DNA from 2 places in the Metabacillus sediminis genome. Region 1 is predicted to be linked to the other one. Evidence: riboswitches for the same ligand, from Rfam matches in the RefSeq annotation. Region 1 holds a riboswitch; the other holds the start of a gene.
What was found. Region 1 has a riboswitch for lysine ahead of WCV65_RS14775 (aspartate kinase). Riboswitches for the same ligand answer to the same signal wherever they lie in the genome.

Region 1 (11,989 bases):
TCGCTGTTCCACCTTAATAATAACTGATAAAATGTGACAAATTCATTTTACTCCTAACATTATAGAGCGTCAAGAAAACGTGTTCATAAATTATAATTTTCGGAATTGTTATGGATTTTTACAAAATTAATTTTATTAATATATTGAAATACAGAAAAAAATATGTATATAAACTTTTGGTCCTTGCTGTAAAATTGTCATCCAAACTTAAAATGGCTATAAAACAAGAGTGTTTCTTAGCTTATAGACGAGAACTCTCCATTGATGCACGCTGCTCTGCTAATCTTCCTTTTATTTCATGTTAATCCCCCCCTCTCTGATATATAATGGGCTTAGAAAGAGGGGAAAGAATATGAAAAGTATCCGTAATCAGGTAGAGGCTGGAGCATTTGAGGATTTGAGCGTCCCTGCTTTTGGCCATGAGCTGCTTCGTGAAATCCTGCTTCCCGAAATCCTCGGACAGGAGTATCAGTCCATGCTTTATTGGGCTGGCAGAAAGCTTGCCAGGCATTACCCGCTGGAAGCTGTAGAAGAACTTCCTCAGTTTTTTACACAAGCAGGCTGGGGAACCTTATCTCTCGTACATAAGAAACAGGGTGAAATGGAATTTGAATTATCATCAGACATCATTCAGCTGCGCTTTCAATCGAAAAAGGAGCCATCCTTTCAGCTGGAAGCCGGATTTATTGCAGAACAGGTGCAAACAATCGGCAAGCATGCCGCTGAAAGCTTTGAGCAGGTGAAACGCCGGGCCGGAAAAGTAATTCTGACTGTAAAATGGGATAAAAAAGACATGATTACTGAGTAAGCAAAAAACAGGCAAACCCTCGGGTGCCTGTTTTTTCATTATCTTACGGGTGCTTTTTGGCCAGACAGTTCGAATGCTTCATGCAGCGCTTCTACTGCACGGACCATATCCTCCTGTTCAACTACAGTTGACACCTTTATTTCAGAAGTACTAACCATCTTTACCTGAATGCCTTCTTTTGCCAGAACAGAGAACATTCCTGCTGCCACACCTGGATTGGAAACCATTCCAGAGCCAACAATGGAAACCTTCGAAAGACCTTTTTCAGACTCAATTTTTTTAAATTTTATTTTGCCTTTATGCGTTTCAAGCACGTCAATCGTTTCTTCAAGATCGTTTGTTTTAACGGAGAAAGAAATAGACGCATTCTCTTTATCTGTCACACTCTGAATAATGATATCTACATTCACGCCATTCTCTGCAAGTGTAGTGAAAATGGTAGAAAGCGTACTTAAGTCATTCGGAAGACCGCATACTGATACTCTCGTAACCTGATCCTCAAATGCAATCCCTTTAACAATTAAATTTTCTTCCAACGTACTTTCCTCCTCGATTAGCGTTCCGCGTTCATCATGCATACTGGAACGCACTTCTAATGCAACTTGATAATTTTTTGCAAATTCAACTGCTCTCGGATGAAGAACACCAGCTCCAAGATTAGCAAGCTCAAGCATCTCATCATAGGAAATCCCTGCAAGCTTCCTCGCTCCCTGAATGTAGCGCGGATCTGTTGTGTATACACCGGTTACGTCTGTATAGATATCGCACTTATCTGCTTTAAGAGCGGCAGCCAGTGCAACTGCAGTTGTATCCGAGCCTCCGCGTCCGAGTGTTGTAATTTCTCCGTTCTCATCTTTCCCCTGAAAGCCGGCAGCAACCACAATTCTCCCGTGAGCGAGATCATTTGAGATCCGATCATCCTCAATATTTGTAATTCTGGCATTCCCATGACGGGATTCGGTTAAAATGCCCGCCTGTCCGCCTGTATAGGAAACCGCTTCATACCCTCTTTCCTGAAGAGCCATTGTTAATAGCGAAATCGTGACCTGCTCGCCGGTTGTCAGCAGCATATCCATTTCTCTCTTGCTTGGTTTCGACGTAATTTCTCCTGCCAGTGAAACGAGCTGATCCGTTGTTTTTCCCATTGCCGACACCACTACCACGATGTCATGACCGTTCTCCTTTTCCTGAATCACCCTGTTTGCAACATTCAAAATTCTTTCTACAGATCCCACGGATGTTCCGCCGAATTTTTGCACGATCAGTCCCACGCGTTATCGCTCCTTTGGTCAAAGTAAATCGCAAGTTCAAACGTTAGAGGCCAAAATAAAAAGCAATGAGACAGACATCTCATTGCTTGCATAAACGAAAAAATTCTTCATTCATACAATGAGATAGCTCTCCAAGATTAATCTTGACAGCCCTGCATTTATTCAATGCAAAACCAGAAGAAACAGCAATGGCACCCTTTCTTCTTCGGCGACGCTCCCCTTTCAGCATAAGTAAACGGAAACCATTTTCCTGTTTATGCTTACTATTGAAGTTCGCACCTCTATCGTCATTTAACGAACTAAACGACCGTATTAAATTAGTTTGTATTGTAGCAAAGGTTTCAGGAAAGCACAAGCTTATTCTTTTAATTTTTCATAGATTAGCTCTGCGGTTGCATAAGGTACTCCCGCTTCCTTGATCTGATCAACAGTAGCTTCCTTCATTTTTTTAACGGATCCAAAATGCTTAAGCAGCATCTTCCTCCGCTTTTCCCCAATGCCTGGAATCTCATCCAAGATAGATTGGATTGCATTTTTCCCTCGCACTTGCCGATGAAAGGTGATCGCAAATCGGTGAACCTCATCCTGAATTCGCTGAAGCAGGTAAAATTCCTGTGAATTCCGTTCCAGCTGAATCAGTTCAAGAGGATCTCCAAGCATGAGATTGGACGTGCGATGCTTGTCATCCTTTACAAGACCGGCAACGGGAATTTCCAGCGCCAGTTCATTTTCAAGCACATCCTTAGCTGCAGAAATCTGGCCCTTACCCCCATCAATTACGATCAGGTCCGGCAGCGGCAGATTTTCCTTTAATGCACGGGTATACCTTCTCCTTACTACCTCTCTCATCGACTCATAATCATCCGGACCTGTTACAGTGCGGATTTTATATTTCCTGTACTCCTTTTTCGCCGGTTTTCCATCGATAAAAACGATCATCGCAGAAACAGGATCAGAGCCTTGGATGTTGGAGTTATCAAAAGCTTCAATCCGGATCGGCACAGCAATCCCGAGCTTCTCCCCTAAATTTTCAATCGCCTTAATCGTCCGCTCTTCATCCCGTTCAATAAGAGAGAACTTTTCCCCAAGAGCAATTTTGGCATTTTTATGGGCAAGCATCAGTAAATCCTTCTTCGCTCCACGCTTAGGCTGCAGAGCACGAATATTCAAAAGCTGCTCAGCCATAGCTGCATCTGCGCTATCGGGAATCATGATTTCTTTCGGAAGAAAATGACTGCTCTGCTGATAAAATTGCCCAAGGAAAGTTAAAAATTCTTCATCCGGTTCATTATAAATAGGAAACATTGAAACATCCCGTTCAATCAGTTTCCCCTGACGCACGAAAAATACCTGAACACACATCCAGCCTTTATCATACGCATATGCAAATACATCCCTGTCTACGAAGTCGGTCATCGACATCTTTTGCTTCTCCATCGTAGCTTCAATGTGAACAATTTGATCTCTGTATTCCTTTGCCCTTTCAAAATCCATCGCTTCGGATGCTTTGTACATTTTATCAGTTAAATCCGTTTTAATTTCTTCGTAGCCGCCATTTAGAAAACGGCTGATGTCATCGACCATTTTCCGGTTCGTCTCAGCGGTAACATCATAGACGCATGGTGCCAGACACTGCCCCATGTGATAGTAAAGACAAACCCGGTCAGGCATACTGTTGCATTTCCGGAGCGGATACAGCCGGTCAAGCAGCTTTTTCGTTTCCCTTGCTGCCTGCACATTCGGATACGGCCCAAAGTATTTCCCCTTATCCTTTTTAATTTTCCTCGTAACAATCAGGCGCGGGTGCCGTTCTCCCGTAATTTTAATAAAAGGAAAGGATTTATCATCCTTCAGCATCACATTATATTTAGGATCGTATTTCTTAATTAAATTCATTTCCAGAATCAGCGCTTCTATATTCGAGGACGTTACGATGTATTCAAAGTCCTCAATTTCATTAACCAGCCTCTGCGTCTTCCCATCATGAGAACCGCTGAAGTAAGATCGGACGCGGTTTTTTAAAACCTTCGCTTTACCGACATAAATAATGGTTCCCTGCCTGTCTTTCATTAAATAACAGCCTGGCTGATCGGGAAGGAGGGCTAATTTTTCTCTGATTTTATCTCTCATCTAACCACTTCCATCCAGTCATTTGCCTTTTATTGTACGATAAATGCACGAAAATTACTAAGAATAGCCTTCTATAACCTGTACGTCCGGTCAACATTTTTGGTCGATCCATTTATTCTGGCCGTTCGCTATACTTTATTAGCCGTTCTTGTCTATATTCTGGCCGTTGATCCTGGTTTTCTGGCCGTTCTCACGCCTTATCTGGCCGATCGATTTATTCTGTCCGTCCGCTATACTTTATTAGCCGTTCGCGTATGGATTCTGACCGTTGATCCGGGTTTTCTGGCCGTTCTCACACCGTTTCTGGCCAATCGAGTTATTCTGTCCGTCCGCTATACTTTATTAGCCGTTCGCTTATGGATTCTGGCCGTTGATCCGGGTTTTCTGGCCGTTCTTACACCGTTTCTGGCCGATCGAGTTATTCTGTCCGTCCGCTATACTTTATTAGCCGTTCACGTATGGATTCTGGCCGTTGATCCGGGTTTTCTGGCCGTTCTCATACCGTTTCTGGCCGATCGAGTTATTCTGTCCGTCCGTACCCTTTATCAGCCGTTCGAGTCTCGATTCTGGCCGATCGAGTTATTCTGGCCGTCAGCTATACTTTATTAGCCGTTCGTGTCTCGATTCTTGCCGTACATCCGGGTATTTTGGCCGTTCTTACACCGTTTCTGGCCGATCGAGTTATTCTGTCCGTCCGCTATACTTTATTAGCTGTTCGCGTATGGATTCTGGCCGTTGATCCGGGTTTTCTGGCTGTTCTCACACCGTTTCTGGCCAATCGATTTATTCTGTCCGTCCGCTACCCTTTATCAACCGTTCGAGTCTCGATTCTGGCCGTTCCATTTATTCTGCCCAGTATATCCGATTTTTTGGGCAGCTGGGCTTGGATTATAAATCCCCCGCCGTTTTACGCCCGGCCAATTTTAAACATAAAAAAATCAGCCCCGGAAGAGGGCTGATTTTTCATTATGCGTGTTTGCTTAGCAATTCGGCTAGAGCTTCTTTCGGCTGGTAGCCAACCGCTTTGTCTACAACTTCGCCGTTTTTGAAAACAAGCAGTGTAGGAATACTCATTACGCCGTATTTGCCAGCTGTTTCTTGATTTTCATCAACGTCAAGTTTGACGATTTTTACTTTGTCACCCATGTCTTGATCCAGTTCTTCAAGTACTGGGGCGATCATTTTGCAAGGTCCGCACCAAGGTGCCCAGAAATCTGCAAGAACGACGCCTTCTCCAGTTTCAGCAGAAAAGTTTTGATCCGTTACGTGTGAAATAGCCATCTTGTATTCCTCCTAAAATCTTAAAGAATATGCACTTAGTATAGCACCTAACCTTTGAGTGTGCTAAGAATTTGCCTCGATGTCATTATTCCCATTTAAATATGGAAAAACACAAAAGTCTGATTAGCTTTGTAAAGCTCAGTTAAACAGGCTGTTGATTTCCGCTGCAGCCGTTTGCTCCAATCAACAGGTGTTAAAAAACAACATCATGCTTTTACATAGCCTATAGTAAAGGCCGTTTTCGTTTTAATGGGCGTTTTCTCAAAACCATTCTATTACAGGAATAGGGTCATTTCCTTAAAAAATCCCCCCGGAATCATCCGAGGGAATTTCATAATATTTCGTTTATGATTAAGAATGAACCTTCAATTTTTTAAACTCTTCCGTCAGCATCGGAATGACTTCGAATAGGTCTCCTACGATGCCGTAGTCAGCCACTTTAAAGATGTTCGCTTCCGGATCCTTGTTAACGGCGACAATCACTTTAGAGTTGGACATTCCGGCTAAATGCTGAATGGCCCCGGATATTCCGCAAGCGATGTACAGATCAGGTGTAACCACTTTTCCTGTCTGGCCGATTTGAAGGGAATAATCACAGTAATCTGCATCACATGCACCGCGGGATGCTCCTACTGCTCCGCCTAAAACGTCAGCAAGCTCTTTAAGAGGGTTAAATCCATCCGTGCTTTTCACGCCTCTTCCTCCAGCGACAATCACTTTCGCCTCGGAAAGATCTACTCCTTCTGTTGCTTTACGGATGACATCTTTCACAATTGTACGCAAGTCTTTAATTTCAGCTGTTACGGAACGAACCTCTCCGCTTCTGGACTCATCCTTTTCAAGCGGTGCAATGTTATTAGGACGAATGGAAGCAAAAATGATTCCTTCTGTTACGATTACTTTTTCGAAGGCCTTACCGGAGTAAATCGGACGGGTGAAGACGATATTGCCTCCTGCTTCTTCTACACCTGTAGCATCAGATACTAATCCTAAGTTTAGTTTAGCAGCAATTTTAGGAGATAAGTCCTTTCCTAAAGCCGTATGGCCAAACACCATTCCTTCTGGTTTTTCTTCCTCCACAACAGCCATAAGAGCTTGTGAATAGCCGTCAGGTGTATAAGCAGCAAGCTTTTCATCTTCTACGGTTACAACGCGGTCTGCTCCATATTGAATCATTTCTTCCGCAAGAGCGGAAACCTGGTCGCCAATTAAAACGGCTACAATTTCTCCGCCCTCCGAAACAACTTTACCCGCTGCGATTGCTTCAAATGAAACATTTCGCAGTGATTGATCCCGAACTTCTCCCAATACAAGAACTTTTCTTGCCATCATTATTTCCCCCTATTTCTCCGGATTCCCGAACATGCTATAGCCAACAAGCGTTTGATACAGTGATTATACGACTTTTGCTTCGTTTCTTAACAGGCTGACAAGCTCTTTTACCTGTGCATCCAATTCTCCCTGAAGGATTTTCCCAGCTTCCTTCTTGGCAGGCATATAAATTTCAATGGTTTTTGTTTTTGGCTCTACATCGTCTTCTTCAAGATCCAGGTCATCCAGTTCAAGCTCATCCAGCGGCTTTTTCTTCGCTTTCATGATTCCCGGCAATGAAGGATAGCGTGGTTCATTCAGTCCTTGCTGCGCTGTAATAAGAAGCGGAAGGGAGGTTTCGATAATTTCCGAATCTCCTTCAACGTCTCTAGTGACTGTTGCTTTGCGGCCTTGGATTTCAAGTTTTGTGATTGTCGTAACGTAAGGAATATCCAGAAGCTCTGCAAGGCGCGGCCCAACCTGACCAGACCCGCCGTCGATCGCAACGTTTCCGCCAAGGATCAAGTCTGCATCTTTATCCTTTAAAAACTCAGAAAGGATTTTTGCAGATGTAAACTGATCGCCGTCTTCCAGGTCATCTTCCGTATTGACTAAAACTGCTTTATCGCAGCCCATTGCAAGAGCGGTGCGCAATTCTTTTTCTGCTTCTTCGCCGCCGATTGTGACAACAGTCACTTCTCCGCCTTCAGCATCCCTGATCTGAATGGCTTCTTCAATCGCATATTCATCATAAGGATTGATGATAAATTCGGCTCCATCCTCTTGAATTCTTCCGCTGCTGATGGAAATTTTCTCTTCCGTATCAAACGTGCGCTTCATGATTACAAAAATATTCATTTCTCCATCCCCCTGTTTCGCATATCATTCCGTTTTATTTGTATACGCTTCCATTATATAGCCGGGGAATTCCCCCCGTCCAACTATTCCCCTTTAAATTGAGGAGTGCGTTTCTCAAGAAAAGCCTGAATTCCTTCTTTTGCATCCTGTTTATCAAAAACTTCTCCAAAAAGAACGGCTTCTCTTTCCATTCCTCTGTGGAAGTCTGCTGACTTTCCAAAGCTTAGAAGCTCAAGGACCGCTTTGATTGTATTCGGACTTTTAGAAGCCATTTTTAAAGCGAGCTGTTTTGCTTCATGAAGAAGTATTTCATCCGGAACCGCATTGGTTGCAAGTCCAAGCTTCGCTGCTTCCGCCCCGCTGATCGGTTCGCTTGTCGCCATCAATTCCAGTGCTTTTGCCTGGCCAATGTAGCGCGGCAGACGCTGTGTACCGCCAAAACCAGGCACCAGCCCAAGCTGCAGCTCCGGCAGACCAAGCTTAGCATTTTCTGTCACTAAACGAATATGGCAGGACATTGCAAGTTCAAGGCCGCCTCCCAATGCTGCTCCATGAATGGCTGCAATGACCGGCTTGCTGAAGCTTTCTATTCTTTCAAACAGCTGCTGGCCCTTTGCTGCAAGCTTTGAAAATTCGGCTCCAGACGCAACAGTGGTGAATTCTTTAATATCAGCTCCTGCAGAGAAAAATTTCCCTTCGCCGTACAGCAATATGACACGGATGGAAGGATCGTGTTCCGCTTCTTCTATGAATCCTGCTAATTCCTCAAGAACGTAGGAACCTAATGCATTTGCAGGGGGATTATCAATTTTAACCGAAGCTACAAATTGTTCTTTTTGAATCGTTAAGTATCCCACTGTTCACCCTCCTGAAAATGGTTTATTGACTGTTCCCAAAGCCGCGGACAATCATATGATGAACCTGTCCGGCCAGAGCCACCAGGTCATACTTTTCTTCATTCATTACCCATGTGGTGACAATTTCATCAATTGTACCGAAAATCATTTGCCTTGCAAGGCGCAGGTTCAGGTCTTCCCTGAATTCACCGGTGTCGATCCCTGTTTGAATAATAGAATCCAATACATTCAAGTATCCCTTAAGCACTTCATTAATCCTGAGCCTGAGATCTTTATTGGATTGTCTCAATTCAAGCTGCGTGACGATTGCAAGATGATGATCATCTGAAAGGAGAGAAAAATGCTTTTCAATCAGAACGTAAAGCTTATCTGCAGCTTTCGTTCTTCCGGAAGTTTCTCCTTCAATCTTTTCAATAAAGAGCCCCATTTTCTCCTGGAACAATGAAACGAGGATATCTTCTTTATTTTTGAAGTATAAATAGATGGTTCCATCTGCTACACCGGCTTGCTTGGCAATCTTTGAAACCTGTGCCTGATGGTATCCATTCTCAGCAATTACAATAACTGCCGCATCAATAATCTGTTTGTATTTCGGTTTGTTTTGTTTCACTGGACTACCTTCCTTTTTGAAATGAATGAATCATCATTCATATTTTCATAATAGTAAATTGGCCAGGATGTGTCAAGCGAAAACCACTATTTTAAAAAGGGGAAATTTCCTGATGGGAGAAATCCCCCCTGCCTGCGTTAATTGGCGTTTTTCAGCTTTTCCTTTTCTTCATCTATAAGTGCTCTTCTTAAAATTTTCCCAACGGCAGTCTTAGGGAGCTCACTTCTGAATTCGTAAATTCTCGGAACCTTGTAGGCCGCCAAATGCTGTCGGGCAAAAACATTCAGTTCTTCCTCCGAGATTTTCACGCCTTCCTTAGGGACCACATATGCTTTCACGGTTTCCCCTCTGTAAGGATCCGGCACCCCGGCGACCACTACTTCCTGTATTTTATCATATTCATAGAGAATTTCTTCAACCTCACGCGGATAAATATTGTATCCTCCGGCAATGATCATATCCTTCTTGCGGTCAACTACATAAAAATACCCTTCTTCATCCATGTACCCGATATCACCTGTAAACAGCCAGCCATCCTTCATTACAGCCTCTGTTTCCTCCGGTTTCCCCCAATAGCCCTTCATAACCTGAGGACCGCGGACGATCAATTCCCCTTTTTCACCCGGCTCGGCCTGGCTTCCTGTTTCCTGGGATAAAATCATAGCGTCAGTATTCGGCCAAGGTACACCGATGCTGCCTTTCTTTCTTCTTCCCCATAGAAAGTTGGAATGGGTAACAGGAGATGCTTCTGACAGGCCATATCCTTCCACAAGCTTGCCTCCGGTTTCCTTTTCGAACCTTTCCTGTATTTCTACAGGAAGGGGAGCCGAACCGCTAATGCAGCTCTGTACAGAGGATAAATCGTATTTTTTCAGATCAGGATGATTAAGCAGGGCAATATAGATGGTAGGTGCTCCAGGGAATAATGTAGGCTTTTCCTTATGAATGGTTTTCAATGTATCCCCTGCATCAAATTTAGGAAGGAGAATCATCGTATAACCCTCTGTAACGGAAAGGTGCATAACGGCCGTCATCCCATACACGTGGAAAAATGGAAGCAGCCCGAGTACCTTTTCTTCTCCGCGGCGGCAATTGTACATCCAGGCCGAGCACATTACGGTATTCGCTGCTATATTTTTATGGGTAAGCATAACCCCTTTCGGAAAACCGGTCGTTCCTCCTGTATATTGAAGCAGCGCGATATCTTCAACTGGATCCGTCTCAACCTTTGAGAACACAGCTTGAGATTCTTTTATAATCTTAGAAAATAAATGCGTTGTTCCTCCATGGGAAACATCTACCTTAACTTTTGACTGTTTGCGCTGAACAATCGGATACAAAAGATTTTTCGGAAATGGCAGATAGTCTTGAATCTTTGTGACAATGACATGTTTTAATTTTGTTAACGCTTTCACTTTAGACACTCTCGGGAAAAGCAAATCCAGCGTTATGATGTATTCCGCCCCGCTATCGTTCAGCTGGTATTCAATTTCCCGTTCGGTATAGAGCGGATTCGTGGAGACGACCACTCCCCCTGCCATCAGTACACCGTAATAAGAAATGACCCCCTGAGGACAATTAGGCAGCATGATCGCTGCACGGTCGCCCTTTTGCAGCCCAAGACCTTGTAGATATCCTGCTAATTTTTTGGCTTCATTCAGCAATACGGAGTAAGTGAGTGTTTTCCCAAGGAAATTAATCGCCTTTTTTTCCGGAAACTCCCCTGCCGTTTCTTCTAAATAGGTTTGAAGCGTTTTGGGCTCAAAGCTTAACGCCGGCGGAATTTCCGCGGGATACTGATCGAGCCATGGTCTGATTAAATCCATATCTATTACCCCCCTTATGACTTTCGGCTTACGCCTTTATTATAACAGTATATTCAGACTTTTAAATAAATTATCTGAACCGCCTAATTGCTCTTTCCTAAGTAAGGGGGCTGGAATTGAAATAGGATGTTTTTAAAGCCGCGGCTGAATGCCCATCTCCATCCAATCTTCTTTTGCGGGCCCATAAATCCATGCCGGCTTTAATCCCGCCTGGCGCATAAGAACGGTCGCTTGTCCGCGATGATGAACAATGTGTTTAATCAGCCCCATCAGAATCGAAGCATTTGATTCTTGTCTTCCAAAGGCTTTCTGCACTTGTCTGAGTGTTTCATCCTTCCATTGTTCCTGAATGACTCTAGCTGCCTCAGCACTTACATCCTTGAAGGCTGCTGCTATTTCCTGTGCAGACGATGGCACATTTTCCTCAGTTCCGATACGGTCAATCTCCAGTCCGAACTCGGCTAAATAATCTGGAATATTCACCGTGAAGTGCCAGACAATGCTTCCTAATGTACGCCCTTCCGGATACACTTGCTGTTTCAATGAATCATCTGTCAAACCATCCATTAGCTTTTGAGTTAATCCTGCTTCCTTTTTCCATTCAGCAATAAAATCTGCAACGGTTATATACATTCACTGCTCCTCCTTGCATTTTTAAATCTCTTCATCTCCATTATAGAACACTCGTTTGTTTCATTCCATCTCCTGAAGAATTAAAAAAAGGACTCTCGTATGAGAATCCTTTTCCAATCGGATTAAGTCCAAAAAAATAGATAAAGCAAACCAATTACTAAAAACAATCCGCAAACAGCCATCAGCACTTTTGCTAAAGTCTCCATTTCATACCCCTTAAATGTTTGATCCAATGACGTAGGATAGCCCCACTGAGATGACCATTGAAATGAATCCTACTGCACGGTTGTCTTTTTCAATTTCTTCATCAATCCGGAATTTTGGTGTTAAAAACTCATAAATAAAATAACCGAGCAGCAATAGAAAGAAGCCGTAGCAGCCCCAGCCAATCATCTCAAAAAGCG
Region 2 (11,989 bases), 540 kb from region 1:
AGCTATATTTACACTTGCCAGTATGCTGATTGCAAACCTTGGGCTGGATCAGATATTGAGTATTTCCGTTCCGATTTTAAGTGCCATTTATCCAATCCTAGTGGTATTGGTGACAATCGGATTAATGGAGAAAGTATTCAAAAACCATCAGCCTGTTTATTATATAGCCGTATTCTTCACAGGAGTGTACAGTGTCACTGAATTTCTAAACAAGTCTCTATTAAAAGGGAGCCTTGATAGCTTGTTTCATGCCATTCCGCTTTCTGCGCAGGGAATCGGCTGGCTGCTTCCGGCAATTGCTGGTGCTGCAGCTGGCTATGCAGTAAGCAGCTTCAATAAAAATAAAATACCTGCAGACCAGTAAAAAAGAGGCCGTTTGAAGCCTCTTTTTTGTAATCAAACTTTGCTGCTATGGGATTTTAAAAATTTAAAGAGAATAACCGCCATCTATAATCAGGTTATGCCCATTGATATAACTGGAATCGGGACTTGCCAGAAAGTAGACAGCTTTTGCAATTTCTTCGGGTCTGCCGAATTTGCCTCGTGGATGATTTTTTTCTGCCTTTTCATAGGATTCTTCATTTGGATAAAGACCTCTGGCAAGTTTAGTATCAACTGGACCCGGCGAAATGGCGTTTACCCGGACATTCCGTTTCGCAAAGCGGGAGGCGAGCGATTTCGTCATGGCAATAACGCCTGCTTTACTTGCGCTGTATGCTGGGAGAGCAGGCGGGAATTTCTCGCTTCCGACAATAGCCGCGTTGTTGATGATGCTGACAGGCTCATTTTTTGAGAAGTATTTCTCCGCATGCTTAATCATGAAGTACTGGGACTTTAAATTCGTATTAAAAAGCTTCTCCCAATCTTCCTCATCAATTCTGCTAAGCGGTCCGATAGCTGTATTGCCTATCCCCGCATTGTTGAAAAGAACGTGGAATCCGTCCTGTTCTTCCCCGAGACTTTCGAAAAATTCCTTTATACTTTCTTCACGATCGACATCTGTTTTAGAAAAAGTAATCGAGCCTTTGAGATTTTCTGCTTTTGATTCTAGCTGCTTGCCGCTCTCTTCATTTCTGCCAAGTGCATATACGCTAGCGCCTTTTTCAGCAAATGTAAGAGCCGCGGCCATTCCAATTCCTGAGGTGGCTCCTGAAATGATCACAACTTTGTTTTGCATGCAAAACATCCTTTCGGGCAGTTATTATGCTTCATTTTTGGCTAATTTCACAAGGATATGGGAGAGATGTGTACGCTGTTCATCGTTTCCTGATTTCCACAGTTCCTTCAGCAAATACTCCTCACGGTTTTTTGGCTCTGCATTATTTGCTAAATATTCAGCTGCTGTTTTTGCAGCTTTCGCCAGAATGTCTTCACTTAGCCCGAGCTTTTCCCCTTTGCTGACTTTATCATGCAGGTACGATTTGAAATGCTCAAAGTTATCCAAGATGCTGTCCATTTCCTCCTTGCTCATCTGATCCATTTTGCTTTCTATCTTTTCATCGTGAATCGCGGAGTCTTTTTCAAAAGCCATTTTCATCCACCTCCTGAAAGATTAATATTGTTATAGCCTTCCAGATGGAGAAATAAACGGATTTACAGCCTTCGATGTGCTGTTGAAGACAAAATGACAAATCAAAAACAGAGGATCCCGGCGGTCGTCCCGGAACCCTCTGTCGTTTTGCCTATTCGTCAGATGGAAGAGCTGGTGTTTCACTGCCCTCAATGGATGCAGGTTCCTGCTCTGCTTTTTCCATTTCATCCAGCTTCGCCAAAATTCTTCTCTTCTGATAAAGCATTGTGCCTGTTTCTGCAAGCTCCTTGATCATGGAACGATTCGTCAGAGCCCCAAAAACCATGCCAGCAACAGGGATCATTTGCAGCAGTTTTTTTATTCCGTATGTATCCCTGTATGAATACATGACTTCCCGCCATCCTTGGAGCTGGGAGAAGACTTCAGAGGAATGAGTTTTTGTGTGATAGCCGGATAGCTCATTTAAAACGGCCTGCTTCCCGACAATGTCAGCAGATGCGAACTGCAGGCATTTTACGATAAAAACCCGTTCTTCTTTTTTGCTTGGGTCGTATCCATGCGCAATCGCAATTTCCTGGAGTGTTTTAAGAGAAAGCCCTAAAAGGACAGGAATATCGATGGCCAGCGTGAACATTCCACCGAAACCAGTAGAAGCACCTTGAACGGTCGCGATATTGCCACGGGATTCCCGTATATCAAGACACACTTTTTTCATATCCTGAACAGATACTTTAGAGGCATCTTCAATGGTTTCGATTTCGCTTCCTGTTTGTTCTGACAGCTTTTTAAGCATCATTTTTTCCTGAGTTAGATATTTTCCGCCTGTTTGAACGTAATTTCCGATTTCATCAAGAAGGTCACCGATTTTCTTTTGTATGAAGGCGGGAGTGATTTTGTCCAGCAGTTTAAACGGAAGACGGGTGATTTTTTCCCAAAACCATAACCCCTGCTGATCTTTCTCCCACTTATCTACTTCGGATAAGGAATGCTGAAGTGATTCTTTCGTATCCATAATCATGTCTCCTCTTCATGTGTTTTAGTGATACTACGTTTTATCTATTAAGAAGGTTTCATTCTCTTTTATTATAGGCTTTGTTAATGCCAGGTGTTAATTTTTAACACCTGTTGATTGGAGTGGAAAGCGAGCGCCTGCTAGCTGCAATCAAAAGCCAAGTTTAACAGAGCTTTATTATAAAGAAAGAATGAGCGGCGGGAAAAAGAATCTTCCTCTGGACATTCCATTTAGTACCCGGTAAGATGATGAAATCATACGGAAAAGGAAGATTTAAGTGGCACAAATTCGGATAATGGGTAATAAAGAAGAATTGGATGCGATCATCCAGTCTTTTGAAAAAAATTATACGGTTACATATACATCAAAAGAATATGGAAGAACCAATCCTAAGTACAAGTATTCCAAAGATCAGCGCATCTACTTGGATTTGAAATTAAAGAGCCAGTCTTTAGGGGAGCAGCGATGAGAAAAGCTGGAGCAAGAATCCGGCTTCGGGAGCTGGAAGAAAGGGACGCAGAGAAACTTTATCCTATTTGGTCCGATCCTGAGGTTGTCCGATATTTAAATATGCAGGCTGCTGCGACCATTACAGAAGTGAGGTCTATGATCTACATTCTCCGATCGCTGGCTGGGAGGAAAAAAGCATACAGATGGTCGATTCTTGACCTGAATACAGAAGAAATTCTGGGAACTTGCGGATTTAATGACTGGGACGAGGAGAATGCACGGGGTGAAATCGGTTATGAGCTTGGCAAACAGTATTGGGGGATGGGCTATATGGAAGAGGCCCTTCTCCTTCTTTTGGATCATGCCTTCATTGTAATGGAGGCAAACCGGATTGAAGCAAAAGTGGTTCCTGAAAACAAGCCGTCTATTCACCTTTTGGAAAAACTCCATTTCCAGCATGAAGGCCGGCTGCGTAAATATGAGCGTATGAATGGGCAGTATGAGGATGTCATGCTTTTTTCCTTGTTAAAAGAGGAATTTCCATTCTTTTTTGATTAGCGTCTAAGCGCAAAGGGGATAGAAACTAGGGGAGGGATGAATAATGGAGACAAGAATCGAAAGGGACACAATGGGTGAAATTGAAGTACCTGCGGACAAACTATGGGGCGCGCAAACACAGCGGAGTAAAGAAAATTTTAAAATCGGCACGGAGAAAATGCCGCTTGAAGTCATCTATGCTTTTGCTGTTCTAAAACGAAGCGCAGCCATTGCTAATGAGCAGCTGGGCAAGCTGTCGAGCGAAAAATCACAAGCGATCGTAAAAGCGTGCGATGAAATTCTTGATGGAAAATGGGATGATCAGTTCCCCCTTGTTGTCTGGCAAACCGGCAGCGGTACGCAAAGCAATATGAATGTGAATGAGGTCGCAGCCCGGAGAGCAAACGAATTGCTTGAAAAGGAAGAAACTAGTATTCATCCGAATGATGATGTGAACATGGGTCAAAGCTCGAATGATACGTTTCCAACCGCCATGCATATTGCTGCATTGAAAGCAGTGAAGGAGCGTCTCATTCCAGCCGTAGAACAGCTTCGGATCACGCTGAACGAGAAGTCGGAGAAATTCAAGGACCTCGTAAAAATCGGCCGAACTCATCTTCAGGACGCAACACCTATTACATTAGGACAGGAAATAAGCGGCTGGTCGTATATGCTGGAAAGATCAAAAGGAATGATTGAGGAAGGAGCATCACACCTTCTTAATCTTGCGGTTGGCGGAACCGCTGTCGGAACCGGAATTAATGCACATCCTGAATTCGGTGACATGACCGCTGCCGAAATTGCCAACTATACGGGCATGCCGTTTGTTTCATCTGCTAATAAATTTCACGCCTTAACATCTCATGACGAAATGGTGTATGCACATGGAGCAATTAAGGGACTTGCAGCGGATGCCATGAAAATTGCAAATGATGTTCGCTTTTTAGCAAGCGGTCCCCGTTGCGGGATCGGAGAGCTTTCCATTCCGGAAAATGAGCCTGGAAGCTCCATTATGCCGGGGAAGGTCAATCCAACGCAAAGTGAAGCATTAACGATGGCAGCGGTACAGGTAATGGGGAATGATGCAGCCATCGGTTTTGCCGCAAGCCAGGGGAATTTTGAATTGAATGTTTATAAGCCTGTAATTCTCTATAATTTCCTGCAATCAGTCCGGCTGCTTGCGGATGCGATCAATTCCTTCAATGTTCACTGTGCTAAAGGAATTGAGCCAAATGATGAAGTGATAAAAAAATACTTAAATGAATCACTCATGCTTGTAACAGCGTTAAATCCTCATATTGGATATGAGAATGCAGCGAAAATTGCCAAGCATGCCCACAAAGAAGGATTGACTCTTAAAGAGGCATCGATCGAACTTAATCTGCTGACGGGAGAACAATTTGATCAATATGTAGTTCCGGAAAACATGACAAAGCCAAAATAAACGATCCAGGGCGCGCCGAATTCAGGCGCGCTTTCTTTGTTTTCCATTATATAACGGCATTTAAAGCGAATCATTCAGCAAATAATATGAAAAAATGGGTTCAGTGCCAAAAGGATAGAAAAAGAAGACGAGTTTCGAACCATGTGTGAAATAGAGAAATGAAGGAGTTTGTCACCTATGAATTTACATCAGCTGCTTTTATCTTCATCCATAAAGCCTGAGTCTATTAGGAAAGACTGGCAAGGGATTGAAATAACCGGTATCACATCGGATTCGAGAAATCTAAAACCCGGCAATTTGTTTATTGCCATCAGCGGCTATCAGCAGGATGGACACAAGTATATTGAAGCCGCTATCAGAGCAGGGGCTGCTGCTGTGGCAGGAGAAAAAGCAGAGCCGGAACGTCTTCCTGTTCCCTGCATCCAGCTTGTGGATAGCAGAAAGCAAATGGCTCAGCTTGCAATTGCTTTCTACGGAGAGCCTCAAAAGAAACACAAAATGATTGGGATCACAGGCACTAATGGAAAAACCACGACTGCTTTTATGATTAAACATATTCTTGAAACAGCTGGATTGAGCTGCTCTCTTTTCGGGTCGATTGCCAATTACATAAATGGAAAATGGTACCGCGCCTCCAATACGACTCCTGACAGCCTTCAGCTTCAGGAACTTCTTCATAGGAGTAATGATGAATATGCGGTGATGGAAGTCTCTTCCCACGGTATTAGTCAGCACAGAGTAGAAGGTGTGGAATTTGATTATGCATTGTTTACTAATCTCGATCAGGATCATTTGGATTACCATCATACAATGGAAGAATATTTTGCAGTAAAATCCAAGCTCTTTCAACAGCTGTCCCATTCCGGAAAAGCTTTCATTAATACGGATAGCGTTTGGGGGGAGAAGCTTGCGGAAAATCTCCGAACGGAAGGAAAAGAAATCTATACGTTTGGGGAAAACACGGGAAATAATTTGCGCTTATCAGAATGGAAAACGAGTAAGTTCCCTGCTGCCATCTTGAATGAAACAGAAAACAGAGGGCATTTTATTCAGTTGGCCGTACCAGGTCTTCATAATATTTATAACGCTGGACTAGCCTTTTTGGCACTTAAAGAAATGGGTGTTGAAGAACGGGTGATTTCAGAAGCGCTTATGAAATTTCCCGGTGTTCCCGGCAGAAATGAAGTGTATAAAGAAGCCGGTCAGCCTACCTTTATGGTGGATTATGCCCACACCTCGGAAGCTCTTTATCATTGTTTAAAGACTGCAAGAGAGTGCGGGGCGGAAAAGGTGTACCATATTTTTGGATTCAGAGGCGGAAGAGATGAATCGAAGCGATGTGAGATGATTAAATTATCTTCAGATTTAAGCGATGCGTATGTTCTTACACAGGATGACTTAAATGGTGTCCCAGAGAAGGAAATTTTGAATGAGCTAGAAAAATTACAAACCGCTTTTGGCAATGAGAAAGGCAGGATCATTTCTGACCGGACCATGGCTATTCAACATATGTTTATGCATGCTTCGCAGGGGGATTGGATTGTTGTAACCGGCAAAGGTGCAGAACCCTATCAGCAGGCATTTGAATTACCGGCCTCTTCTGATGGAGAAACGATACGCTATTTGCAAAGAACAGCTGCGGCGCAAGCAAAAAAAGCTGAATAAATAATGAATAGGATTATGAACTAATTTTGTAGGAGCCTGGGTTAGCATTAACTGGGTTCCTGTTTTATTTGTTTACGCTATTTCCATATATTGATGGTTTGTGTAAGAATATGCAGTCTGTTCAATTTTTTTACATTGTTTTCGAAGAATGATGTTGATATCCTAAGTAAGGATTATCGCAGGGTATAGATAAGGAGAATGAGTTTTATGAAGCAAGTTCTACATCTAATAATTACTGTTTTCACCCTATCCATTTTTTTTCATCCTGTTAAAGCAGCAGGTAAAGAAGAAGACGATAAGAAGCTGCTCCTTGAGAGTGAGGCTGCATTAGTCATGGATGCTAAGACGGGTCAAATCCTATTCGAAAAGAACGGATCTACTTCCATGTATCCTGCAAGTATTACGAAAATTGCTACCGCCATTTATGCAATCGAACATGGAAATTTAGAGGAAGAGGTCACCGTAAGCAAGAACGCCAGAAATGCAGAAGGAACAAAGGTATTTCTTGAAGAAGGGGAGCAAGTTCCTTTAAAACGGCTTATTCAGGGCATGCTCATAAATTCAGGAAATGATGCAGCAATAGCGATCGCTGAACATTTAAGCGGAAGTGTCGGTGAATTTTCAAAAGATTTAAATCAGTATTTGCAGACTGAAATTGGCGTTACCCACACCCACTTCGTGAATCCTAATGGACTCTTTGATCCGGAACATAAAACAACAGCCGCAGATATGGCTAAAATTACACAATACGCAAAAAAGAATGAAGAATTCTCAAATATTTTCGGTACAAAAGCACTGAAATGGGAAGGGAAGTCATGGAACACGACTATTTTCACCCATCACAAATTGCTAAAGCAGCAGCCTTATGAGGGGATAACTGGTGGGAAAAACGGGTTCGTTTCTCAAGCAGGCTATACCCTGGTTACTTCTGCAGAAAGAAATGGACTAAGTCTTATCGCAGTTACCCTCAAATCTCCAAACGATCAAGGGACTTATGATGATACAAAGAAGCTGCTGGATTACGGATTCACTCATTTTGAAACAGAAAACATTGCTCCTACAGCAGCTCTGAAAAATAAACAAAGAGAACCTCTTCAATTAACACGGCCTTTGTTTTATACAAAGCACCATGATGAAAAGGTCACAACAGAGATTGGCAAAGCGGACAAGCTTATTGTTGTAGGGGAAGATGGAAGAACTCTGGCAGCTGCAAGCCTGCAATCAGCTGTCCCTGAAGGACAGGGCATTAGCCAGTCCCCAAAACAGAATCGTTCAAGCAAGGATGTTTCTTTTCATAACCATTTTTACATGTCGGTCATGATGGCTTTTCTCTTAGTTATAGGAGTTGGAGGAGCCCTTTATATCCAGACAAAAAAGTATTGAAGTTTTTCTTCTGTTAGAGAAGAATTATTTTGATATAAATGCAGACGATAGTCCTGGATTCGCTTTTTCATTGCTGATACAAAAATACTCATTTCAGAATTGTGAAAATCATGTCGAAATTTGTATTGTAAAAAAGTTAAATATCAGATAAGATATTGAACTATCAGCGTGCACAGAGTAGTAGGCGTATTCTAAACCCTTAGTTCCCAATTTCTTCTTTTTTTGGATTATTCATTACAGTAAAGGGGTTGTTCTATGTGAAGAAAATCAGTTTAGCATGGCAAATATTGATAGGTCTTGGGCTCGGTATTGCGGTAGGGGCTATTTTTTATGGTAACCCCACGGTCGTAAGCTACCTCCAGCCTATTGGAGATATCTTTCTGCGTTTAATTAAGATGATTGTTATTCCGATTGTCATTTCCAGTATTATTGTTGGAGTCGCGAGTGTTGGTGACACCAAAAAACTTGGAAAACTTGGCGGGAAAACAATTCTTTATTTTGAAATCATTACAACGATCGCCATTGTCATCGGTTTGCTTTCGGCTAATATTTTTCAGCCGGGTGCGGGAGTTGATAAGGATGGATTGGAAAAAACCGATATTTCAAGCTATGTTGATACGGCTGAAGGTGTAGAAAGTCACGGGATTGCCGATACATTCGTCAATATTGTACCTTCAAACATTTTTCAATCATTTGTAGAAGGGGACATGCTCGCAATTATCTTCTTCTCTGTTATGTTCGGTTTAGGTGTAGCAGCTATTGGAGATCGTGGAAAACCGGTTCTCGCATTCTTCCAGGGCGCAGCAGACACCATGTTTTATGTAACAAATCAAGTCATGAAGTTCGCACCATTTGGTGTATTTGCCCTTATTGGAATTACCGTTTCAAAGTTTGGACTTGATTCTTTAATACCACTTGGCAAGCTGATGATTTTAGTATACGCTACTATGATTTTCTTCGTTCTTGTCGTACTTGGCCTTACTGCAAAAATCGTTGGAGTAAACATTTTTCATATTATCAAGCTTCTGAAAGATGAACTGATCCTAGGATTTTCTACATCCAGTTCAGAAACGGTCCTTCCAAGGATTATGGAAAAAATGGAACGGTTCGGCTGTCCAAAAGCTATCACTTCCTTTGTCATCCCGACTGGATATTCCTTTAATCTAGATGGATCAACACTCTATCAGGCTCTTGCTGCCATTTTCATTGCCCAAATGTACGGCATTGATTTGTCCATCGCAGAGCAGCTGACTCTTATGCTTGTGCTTATGGTTACATCTAAAGGAATAGCGGGTGTACCTGGGGTTTCCTTCGTTGTTCTGCTTGCAACATTGGGAACTGTCGGAATTCCGGTTGAAGGTCTTGCCTTCATAGCAGGAATTGACCGTCTTCTTGATATGGGACGTACGGTAGTAAACATTGTAGGAAACTCTTTAGCAGCAGTTGTCATCTCGAAGTGGGAAGGTGAATTCAAGCCTGTACCGCTGGAGGAAGCAAGAAAGACAGCGTAAAAAAGAAGCTGGCACTGTGCCAGCTTCTTTTTTATGGCTTTTTTTCTATTTTTAACGTCATAAATTTGTATGTTTATTTCAAAGTCTCTGTGTCTGTATCAAGCTTCCCGCCTTCTTTTTTATTATTTCGGTTAAGCAGCGGATAAACGATAAACCCGACTAGGAATAAACCTATTCCCAGGAAAAATGTTTTTAAATCCGATGTGCCTGAGATGATAACATACACGCTGTACAAAAGGGCCAAGGAAGCAATGATTCCTTCTCTTACTCTTGAACCTTTCATTTCATTAAACGTCTCGCCCTTAATGACCAGCTTCAAATAATAAATAGATGAAACGAGGTACGGAATTAAGTAAGCGAGTGTTGCAGAGGTAGTAAGGAACGTATAAGCCTCACTGATCGTTCCGGATATTACAGAGAAAATAAACAGCTGGGACATAATGTTTGTAATCGTAAGGGAAACAATAGGACTGCCCTTTTTATTGTTTTTACCAAACGCGGCAGGGAAAATTCCTGATTTAGCTGCCTGGTAGGCTACTTCCGAACTCATTAAAATCCATCCTAAAGTAGAACCGAACAAGGAAACCAATGCTAGCACCGCCATCGCAATCCCGCCGCCGTCTCCAATGAAAAGAGACAGTACATCAACAAACGGTTTATCAGACTGCATAAGTTCTTCTCTTGGAATAACGCCCATAGTCAGCAAGGTGGTAATCATATAAATGGTCAATGCTACAAACAATCCGAAGATGGTCGCTTTTTTGACATCTGCCTGTGAACGGGCGCGTCCCGACAGGATCACAGCGGATTCAATCCCAACGAAGGCCCAAAGTGTAGAAACAGCAGCAAGCTGAACTTGTTTGAAGAGTCCCTGCGGTTCACCTGAAGCAGATTGTACATCGAAATACCATTTCCCCGTAGAAGCACCCTGAAAAGCAAACAGAGCCGCCCCGATGAATAGCATAAAACCAATTACTTTCGAAGCTGTTGCGGCAAAATTTAACCGGCCTGCAGCATTTAAATTATTAACCAATATGGTATGAGTGCCCCACAGCAAAATTGTACATACAGCAAATGTAAGAAGTCTGCCTTTTTCAAAATCCTGTGATCCGATGGTGAAAAGAACGGCAGGATCCTTCATAACCGGAAGAAACGTTGATAAATAGCCTGCAAAGCTGGTAATGATGGCTACGTTGCTGATCCAGTTCGCCACCCAATAACCCCAAACCATACTAAACCCAGCTATTTTACCGTTTTTTTCAGATTTGAACATAGCCTTTGCATAGCTTTGCGGTCCGCCGGTGAGTTCAGGTTTTCTCATGGAAAGATTTCCAAACACGAAGGCAATCATTAATACCCCAATACCTGTAACCAGCCAGGCGGAGGCTGCCCCCATCGGACTTGCCATTTGAGCAAGCGTGCTCGGAAGCATGAATATACCGGATCCGACCATATTTCCGATAACAAATGCGGAAAGAAGCCAGAAGCCCCATTTTTTTTGTTCCATATTATAAATCCTCCTATTTCTTTATGTTACTTATCTTGAGGAAGACAGATGAGATTATGTACAAAATAAAAACGCATGGAGCAATCCATGCGTTTTGTATACATAGTCGCCTCAACCTATCTCCTGATAGCGCTCCGCGGATGAAGACTGCGGCAGTCCTGTACTTATTTAATACAGGCCCAGCAAATCTGAATGTTGGTTCAAATTGCTTCGGCACCTTTTCCTTTCAGCAGTCATCACTAGCCCCAACGGCTTCTGACTAATTACTCATAATTGGTGCAACCTCTACCTCACCGAGATATAGAGTGAGGATTTTGACGTATTTAATTGCGATTCTTGAAAATAATAAATGATTTTCTTTATACCGTCAACAGGTAAAGAAGAATTCCTTATAATCCCTTGAATTAAGCGAACAATTAGATTTTTCCTAGAATTAACTTGGAATTCTTAATGGTATCCCCTATAATTTAGGCAAGAGTGACAAACTGTAACACAAAGGGGTTATTTAGATGGGCAGTTTGGGGTTTGGAGAAATTTTATTGATTTTAGTCGTAGCATTGCTGTTATTTGGACCGAAAAAACTGCCGGAGCTTGGAAAAGCGGCGGGCAGAACACTTCGTGAATTTAAAAATGCTACACGAGGTATGATGGAAGAAGACGACGATAAGGCAGCGGCTAAAAAGACAGAAGAACAGGCACGTCCATGATGAATTTACAGCTTGCTTAGGCAGGCTGTTTTATTTTGCTCTGAATGCTCTTAAGCCGATTGGCTATTGCAGAGCCCTCATTTAGATGAGAGGTGGAAACCCCCCCTCCCATAGAGGGGAAATATAGAACTGGAGCATGTTAAAATAATTCCATTATGTGGAGCGAACGTTGTGGATATGCAGTCTATGCAGGAATAAATTGATAATTGCAAAATAGTAAACTATTCGTATATAATGAAAAT

Region 2: it holds a riboswitch for lysine, as region 1 does, so the genes downstream of both, WCV65_RS17660 (amino acid permease) here and WCV65_RS14775 (aspartate kinase) in region 1, are expected to answer to the same signal.

Annotation. Positions count from the first base shown of each region.
Region 1 is NZ_CP147407.1:2,834,086-2,846,074, forward strand. It holds gene WCV65_RS14770 (YslB family protein) at 353-808, shown strand; gene WCV65_RS14775 (aspartate kinase) at 847-2,079, opposite strand; lysine riboswitch at 2,196-2,371, opposite strand; gene uvrC (excinuclease ABC subunit UvrC) at 2,437-4,209, opposite strand; gene WCV65_RS14785 (hypothetical protein) at 4,309-4,818, shown strand; gene trxA (thioredoxin) at 5,176-5,490, opposite strand; gene WCV65_RS14795 (electron transfer flavoprotein subunit alpha/FixB family protein) at 5,842-6,819, opposite strand; gene WCV65_RS14800 (electron transfer flavoprotein subunit beta/FixA family protein) at 6,886-7,659, opposite strand; gene WCV65_RS14805 (enoyl-CoA hydratase) at 7,743-8,516, opposite strand; gene WCV65_RS14810 (TetR/AcrR family transcriptional regulator) at 8,539-9,126, opposite strand; gene WCV65_RS14815 (AMP-binding protein) at 9,264-10,952, opposite strand; gene WCV65_RS14820 (DinB family protein) at 11,085-11,585, opposite strand; gene WCV65_RS14825 (DUF350 domain-containing protein) at 11,802-11,989, opposite strand, start outside.
Region 2 is NZ_CP147407.1:3,375,483-3,387,471, reverse strand. It holds gene brnQ (branched-chain amino acid transport system II carrier protein) at 1-364, shown strand, start outside; gene WCV65_RS17705 (SDR family oxidoreductase) at 428-1,177, opposite strand; gene WCV65_RS17700 (DUF3243 domain-containing protein) at 1,202-1,531, opposite strand; gene WCV65_RS17695 (EcsC family protein) at 1,683-2,543, opposite strand; gene WCV65_RS17690 (YvzF family protein) at 2,821-3,012, shown strand; gene WCV65_RS17685 (GNAT family protein) at 3,009-3,551, shown strand; gene fumC (class II fumarate hydratase) at 3,595-4,974, shown strand; gene WCV65_RS17675 (UDP-N-acetylmuramoyl-L-alanyl-D-glutamate--2,6-diaminopimelate ligase) at 5,152-6,639, shown strand; gene WCV65_RS17670 (D-alanyl-D-alanine carboxypeptidase family protein) at 6,847-8,022, shown strand; gene WCV65_RS17665 (cation:dicarboxylase symporter family transporter) at 8,280-9,533, shown strand; gene WCV65_RS17660 (amino acid permease) at 9,607-11,040, opposite strand; lysine riboswitch at 11,160-11,336, opposite strand; gene tatA (twin-arginine translocase TatA/TatE family subunit) at 11,550-11,747, shown strand.